2 regions of the Janthinobacterium sp. GW460-12-1-14-LB5 genome follow, and region 1 is predicted to be linked to the other one. Evidence: predicted binding sites of a transcription regulator. Region 1 holds the regulator's gene; the other holds the start of a gene.
The links. Region 1 encodes sigma-54, which starts transcription at its own class of promoters, with help from an activator protein. Its sites were predicted from a motif close to TGGCANGNAANCTGCTTT; they were not measured.
Positions count from the first base shown of each region.

Region 2: prpB (methylisocitrate lyase) is a predicted target of sigma-54. The motif match lies at 1,305-1,322, and genes of this name have one in related genera.

Region 1 is NZ_JBWKYD010000004.1:121,693-125,100, forward strand. It holds gene AC07X6_RS05180 (3-hydroxyisobutyryl-CoA hydrolase) at 1-768, opposite strand, end outside; gene hpf (ribosome hibernation-promoting factor, HPF/YfiA family) at 896-1,258, opposite strand; gene AC07X6_RS05190 (RNA polymerase factor sigma-54) at 1,328-2,806, opposite strand; gene lptB (LPS export ABC transporter ATP-binding protein) at 2,811-3,408, opposite strand, start outside.
Region 2 is NZ_JBWKYD010000010.1:116,627-120,034, reverse strand. It holds gene prpC (bifunctional 2-methylcitrate synthase/citrate synthase) at 1-275, opposite strand, end outside; gene prpB (methylisocitrate lyase) at 355-1,242, opposite strand; gene AC07X6_RS12470 (hypothetical protein) at 1,572-1,820, opposite strand; gene AC07X6_RS12465 (hypothetical protein) at 1,932-2,168, opposite strand; gene AC07X6_RS12460 (MBL fold metallo-hydrolase) at 2,346-3,203, shown strand; gene AC07X6_RS12455 (T6SS effector phospholipase Tle3 domain-containing protein) at 3,347-3,408, shown strand, end outside.

The DNA of each region.
Region 1 (3,408 bases):
CTGCGCCAGCGAGGCCATGATGGCGGCCACCGAACCCGCGCCGAAGTGGCGGTCCAGCGCCGCGCGCGCCGTGGCCAGGGAAGCCGCGCCCGCCTCGGCCTGGAACGGCGCCGCCAGCGCCTTGATGGCCACCGGCAAGGCCTCGCCCGGCGTCGAGTCGAACAGGGCCAGCAGCGCCCCCATCTGCGCCTCGGGCAGATACACATCGGCCAGGCCCGTGTACAGGGCATCGGCCGCACCGATGGTCAGGCCCGTCAAGCCCAGGTACAGGCCCAGCCGGCCCGCCAGGCGGGAAAGAAAGTAACTGCCGCCCACGTCGGGGAACAGGCCAATATTGACTTCCGGCATGGCCATGCGCGTGCGGCCCGTGACGATGCGCAACTGGTTGCCGGGCCCGGCTTGCGCCACGCCCATGCCGCCGCCCATCACCACGCCGTCCATCACGGCGATATACGGTTTCGGATAAAAGTGAATGACATGATTTAACGCGTATTCTTCCGTAAAGAAATCTTCCAGCAGGGCGCTGCCGCCTTGCGGCGTGGCCAGGCCCGCATCGTAAAAGAAACGGATATCGCCGCCGGCGCACAGGGCCTTTTCGCTGCTGGAGCGGATCACCACGGCGTCCACCTGCGGATCGTCGCGCCAGGCCAGCAAGGCAGCGCTCAGGGTGCGCACCATCTCCAGCGACAGGGAGTTCAAGGCTTTCGGGCGGTCGAGCACGATGTGGCCCGTGCGGTTGCGGATGGAGGTCTGGACGAAGTCGCTCATGGCAGGCAGGAAAGAAGTGAGGATGGCGCATTCTAGCGCTTTCACCACGGATATTGCGTCCCGCAGGACGCAAAAAAGGGCGCAATGTGCGCCCTTAGTTGATCACAACTGGGGGAAGCCGGTGGCCTTAGACGGCGACGACGGCGTCTTCCTCTGAGTTGTCTGGCAGATGCTTGATCGCCTCTTTACCGTGCCCTTGCACTTTGGTTTTGTACTTCATCACTTGCCTATCGAGCTTGTCGATCAGGGTATCGATCGCGGCATACAGGTCGTGCGCCAGGCTTTCCACATAGACGGTCTTGCCACTCAGACGCAGGTTGACTTCGGCCTTTTGACGTTTTTCTTTCTCTTTGAGGTTATCCACGGTCAGAATCACGGCGATATCGATAACTTGATCGAAATGACGTTTCACGCGCTCCAGCTTCGTTTGTACGTATTCACGGATGGCTGGTGTCACTTCGAGATGATGTCCGCTGATGGTGAGATTCATACACACTCCTAAAGATGATCGGGTTCGTGCGGTCCATCGTATCCGGCCCGCAGAGGAACCGAAAAAAACTTACAAACACTTACGCAGGCTCACTGGCGGAATTTTCAATGCTTCCCGGTATTTGGCAACAGTACGTCGCGCAATCACCATGCCTTGTTCCCCCAGCATGTCCGCAATCTTACTGTCGGATAAAGGATTTTTAGGGTCTTCTGCTCCTGTCAGTTGCACGATCAATGCCCGTATCGCCGTCGATGACGCTTCGCCCCCCGCTTCGGTGGCGACATGGCTACCAAAGAAATATTTCAACTCGAACATGCCGTGCGGGGTCAGCATGTACTTTTGAGTTGTTACCCGCGAGATAGTACTCTCGTGTAAACCCAGTGTATCAGCTATTTCACGGAGCACAAGGGGGCGCATGGCAACGGCCCCATGCGAGAAAAAGTTCTTTTGTCTTTCTACTATCGCCTGTGCCACGCGCAGGATGGTATCGAAGCGCTGACGCATATTCTTGATCAGCCACTTGGCCTCCTGCAACTGCGCACCCATGGCGCCCTCGCCCTTGCCCTGCTTGAGCAAGTTGGCGTACATGGCGTTGACACGCAGGCGCGGCATGACGTCGTTGTTCAGGGTGACTTGCCAGCCATTGCGCGCGCGCTTGACGACGACGTCGGGCACCACGTAATCGGACACGTCCGAGGCGAACACGGCGCCCGGGTGCGGATTACACTGGCGAATCACCGTCTGCGCCTCGCGCAAGTCTTCATCGTCGCAATCGAGGGCTTTTTTCAGCTTGTTGAAATCGCGCTGGGCAAACCAGGCCAGGTGCTTTTCCACGATGACGAGGGCCATGCGCCGCGTCACCATGGCGACGTGCGGCAAGCGCCTGATTTGCAGCGCCAGGCATTCGGACGCATTGCGCGCGCCCACGCCCGGTGGATCGAAACTTTGCAGCAGCGACAAGGCCGTGCGCATCTCGTCGGCGTCGATTTCCAGCTCTTCCGGCAGGCGTGCCAGGATGTCGTCGAGCGATTCCTCCAGGTAGCCATTGTCGTCGAGCGCGTCGATGATCAGCTCGACCAGCGCGCGGTCGCGCAACTCGAGCACCGTCACGCGCATCTGCTCCATCAGGTGCTCGCGCAGGGTGCAGTGATGGGCCTCCAGTTGCGGACGCGAATCTTCATCGTCGGGCGCCTTGCCCCGGCTCGCCTCGCTCCAGTCGCTGTCGCCGCCCTCCGCGGCGGCCGGGCCCTCGCCCGCCTCGCCGTCAAACCCGTCCGCTTCGGCCGGTGCGGCGGGCGCCTCCTGGCCTGGCGGCTGGGGCGGCGCTTCGGCCGGCGCGGCCGTGGAACTCAGGGCGCCGTCGGACAGCAGGCGCAGCGAACGGTCGAGCGGATCGTCGAGGCGTTCGAGCAAGGGATTGTCCGTCAGCAGCTGCTCGAGTTCCTGGTGCAATTCCAGGGTGGATAATTGCAGCAGGCGTATCGATTGCTGCAACTGCGGCGTCAGTGCCAGGTGCTGCGACGTGCGCAGCTGCAATGATTGTTTCATTGGCTCACATGCGGAAGTGTTCGCCCAGATAGACCCGGCGTACCGACTCGTTCGCGATGATGTCGTCGGGGCGTCCCGACGCCAGCACCGAGCCCTGGTTGATGATGTAGGCACGGTCGCAAATACCCAGCGTCTCGCGCACATTATGATCGGTAATCAGCACGCCGATATTGCGCTCCTTCAAGAAACGCACGATGCGCTGGATTTCGATCACGGCGATCGGATCCACGCCGGCAAACGGCTCGTCGAGCAGCACGAAACGCGGGTCGGTGGCCAGCGCGCGGGCGATTTCCACGCGGCGGCGCTCGCCGCCGGACAGGGACAGGGCCTGGTTCTCGCGCAGCTTTTCAATCTGCAAGTCGGCCAGCAGTTTATCCAGGCGCTCCTCGATCTCGGCCTTCTTCAGGGGACGGCCTTCGACGGTCTGGATTTCCAGCACGGCGCGGATATTGTCTTCCACCGTCAGCTTGCGGAACACGGACGCTTCCTGCGGCAGGTACGACAGGCCCATCTGCGCGCGGCGGTGGATCGGCAGGCTGGAAATGTCCACGCCGCTGATATCGATGCTGCCGCCGTCCGACGGCACCAGGCCGACGATCATG
Region 2 (3,408 bases), on a different contig from region 1:
AGCGCCAGCTTGACGGCCGACGGCAGGCCGCGCAGCGACTTCAATTTGGCCTTGTAGCCTTTCAGTTCCGCGCTTGTGGGCAGCTTGCCGTGCACCAGCAGATAGGCGATTTCCTCGAATTCGCAGCTGTCGGCCACGTCCAGGATGTCATAGCCGCGGTAGTGCAAATCGTTGCCGGTCTTGCCGACCGAGCACAGCGCCGTATTGCCGGCGGTGACGCCGGACAGGGCGACGGATTTTTTAGGCTTGAAAGTGGCGGCTTGCGGTGCGGTCATTGTGTTCTCCAGATTGAATAGTCTCGGGTGCGTCACTGCGGGACCTGCATGCGGTCCCTGCTTCTTTACTTATTTCTGCTTATTTCTTTTGCGCGGCGAACAGCGCGTCCAGTTTTTGTTCAAAATCATGATAGTTGATCGATTCATACAGTTCCATGCGCGTCTGCATGGTGTCGACGACGTTCTTTTGCGTGCCATCGCGGCGCAGCGCCTGGTAGACGTTTTCCGCCGCCTTGTTCATGGCGCGGAAGGCCGACAGCGGATACAGGGCCAGGCCCACGTGGGCGCTGCGCAGTTCGTCCAGGGTGAACAGCGGCGTGGAACCGAATTCCGTGATGTTGGCCAAAATCGGCACGTTGACGGCCTTGGCGAACGTGGCGTACATGTCCAGGTCCGTGATGGCTTCCGGGAAGATCATGTCGGCTCCCGCCTCGACGCAGGCGACGGCGCGTTCCAGTGCCGCTTCCAGGCCATCGACGGCCAGCGCATCGGTGCGCGCCATGATGACGAAATTCGGATCCGTGCGCGCATCGACGGCCGCCTTGATGCGGTCGACCATCTCTTCCTTGCTGACGATTTCCTTGCCCGGACGGTGGCCGCAGCGCTTGGCGCCCACCTGATCTTCGATGTGCAGGCCGGCAGCGCCGAACTTGATCATCGATTTCACCGTGCGCGCCACGTTGAAGGCGGACGAACCGAAGCCCGTGTCGGCGTCGACCAGCAGCGGCAAGTCGCACACGTCGGTGATGCGGCGGATATCGGTCAGCACGTCGTCCAGGCTGGAAATGCCCAGGTCGGGCAAGCCCAGCGAGCCGGCCGCGACGCCGCCGCCAGACAGGTAGATGGCTTTATAGCCGGCGCGCTTGGCCAGCAAGGCGTGGTTGGCGTTGATGGCGCCGACGACTTGCAACGGAGATTCTTCCTGGACGGCCTTGCGGAATGCGGCACCTGCTGAGTATTGAGTCATGTGTTCACCTTATGGGTTTCGGATGGTCCCGAATGTTTCATGGAGTGGCTATGAGCATTGGTATTGCAAATGCCGTGCCAGCACCATGCGTCCGAGCGGAAAATGTGCCACGGCACAGTGAAAACCAGGGAAATGGCCACGCAGCGGCGCTGCACGCGCTGTCACGCCAGGGAACAGCGATGTCACGATTCAGGTCAATGATGTTTCAAATATGTTTCAATCATTTCATTTGAAACATTGAAACATGAAACATATGAGACTGCCACCGGGGGCGCGCATAAAAAAACAGCCGGCGGGCGCCGGCTGCAGGTTTGCTGGAAATTCAGGGGCTAAGCCAGCCGCACCAGCGGATTGGCGATGATGTTGTCGATCTGGCGCACGGCTTCTTCGCAGGCGGCGGCAATGGCGCCCTCCTCGTCGTCGCGCACGAACTGCATGGTCGAACCTTCGAATACTTCCAGGCCTTCCGCGGTGGCGCGTTCGATGTCGCAACTGGCCGACCATTTTCCGTCGGTGGTGGGCACGGCCAGGGGAACGATTTCCCAGCCTTTATAGTGAATTTTAGAACTGTTATCCATGGGTGCCTCCTTGGTGACTGACTCAATAGTGGAAATCGTAGCATGAAGCGCTGCCGGCAGCGATGTGTTTCACGCGCCGGCAGGCAATCGGGCTAAACGATTTACGCTGGCTCAAGGACGCAGCAGATTATCGACTTCCGTCTTGGCCACTTCCAGGCCCGCCGTGCAAGCGGTCTCGGGCGCTGCGTAACCGCCCAGGGTGCGGCTGCGCGCGATCGCCTGCGCTTCCGGTTCACCCTCGCGCTGCAGGCGGTAGGTAAAATCCCATAAATCGTCGTTATCCTTTTGCGGGGTCACGGAAATCGTAAATCCCCGGTACTGTTCGCTGCGTGCAGGTATATCGTTCATGAATTCCTCCTTGGAAGAATGAGGTTACCATGCGGCAAGCGCCAGGGTGCGCACGACTGTGACAGGCACATGCGCGCCCGCTTATCTGTTTTTCGCATGTTAAATGTCAATTTGCAGCATTTTTTTAGCGAACTCTGGCGATATAATGCCATTCCCTGACCGCACTTTTTCGCCGTGATGACCCCACAAATCCAAGCCTTCTTCGACCCGGCCACCGCCACCGTCACCTATGTTGTCTACGAGGCCGATGGGCAGGACTGCGCCATCATCGATTCCGTGCTCGACTATGACCCGAAGGCGGGCCGCACGTCCACCGGCTCGGCCGACAAGGTCATTGCCTTCGTGCGCGAACACGGCTTGCAGTGCCGCTGGCTGCTGGAAACCCACGCGCATGCCGATCATCTTTCCGCCGCGCCCTACCTGCAGCAGCAACTGGGCGGCGACGTGGCCATCGGCGCCGCCATCCAGACGGTGCAGCAGGCCTTCGCCGCCGTCTATCACCAGGACGGCGCCAAAGCCGACGGCTCGCAGTTCGACCAGCTGTTCGCGCCCGACCAGGTGTTTCATATTGGTAAGTTGGAAGTGCGCGCCCTGCACGTGCCCGGCCACACGCCGGCCGACCTGGCGTACCAGATCGGCGACGCCGTCTTCGTCGGCGACACCCTGTTCATGCCGGACGTGGGCTCGGCCCGCTGCGACTTCCCCGGCGGTTCCGCTACCCTGCTGTACCGCTCCGTGCAGCGATTATTGTCGCTGCCGCCGCAAACGCGGCTGTTCATGTGCCACGACTACCCGCCCAACGGCCGCGCGCCGCGCTGGGAAGTGACGGTGGCCGAACAGCGCGCCAGCAACATCCACTTGCGCGACGGCATCACGGAAGAGCAATTCGTGGCCATGCGTACGGGCCGCGACGCCACCCTGGACATGCCGACCCTGATCCTGCCCGCCATCCAGGTCAACATCAACGCGGGCAAGCTGCCCGAGCCGGAAGACAACGGCGTGCGCTATCTCAAGATACCGCTGAACGCGATCTGATCCCTGCGGGTACCCGTCCCCGCCGCTCCTTCTTTCTTGACATCACGCAAGTTCCACCCCGGGCATTCCGCATACAGTGCAGATTGCCTGAGTTTGCTTGGGCGCAGCTGTTTCTGCCTTCCCATCCTGGATGGAGCGCCCGCATGTCGCCCGACCCTACGCTCGATACGCATTGCATCCTGCTCGCCGAAGCCGAAGGCACGGC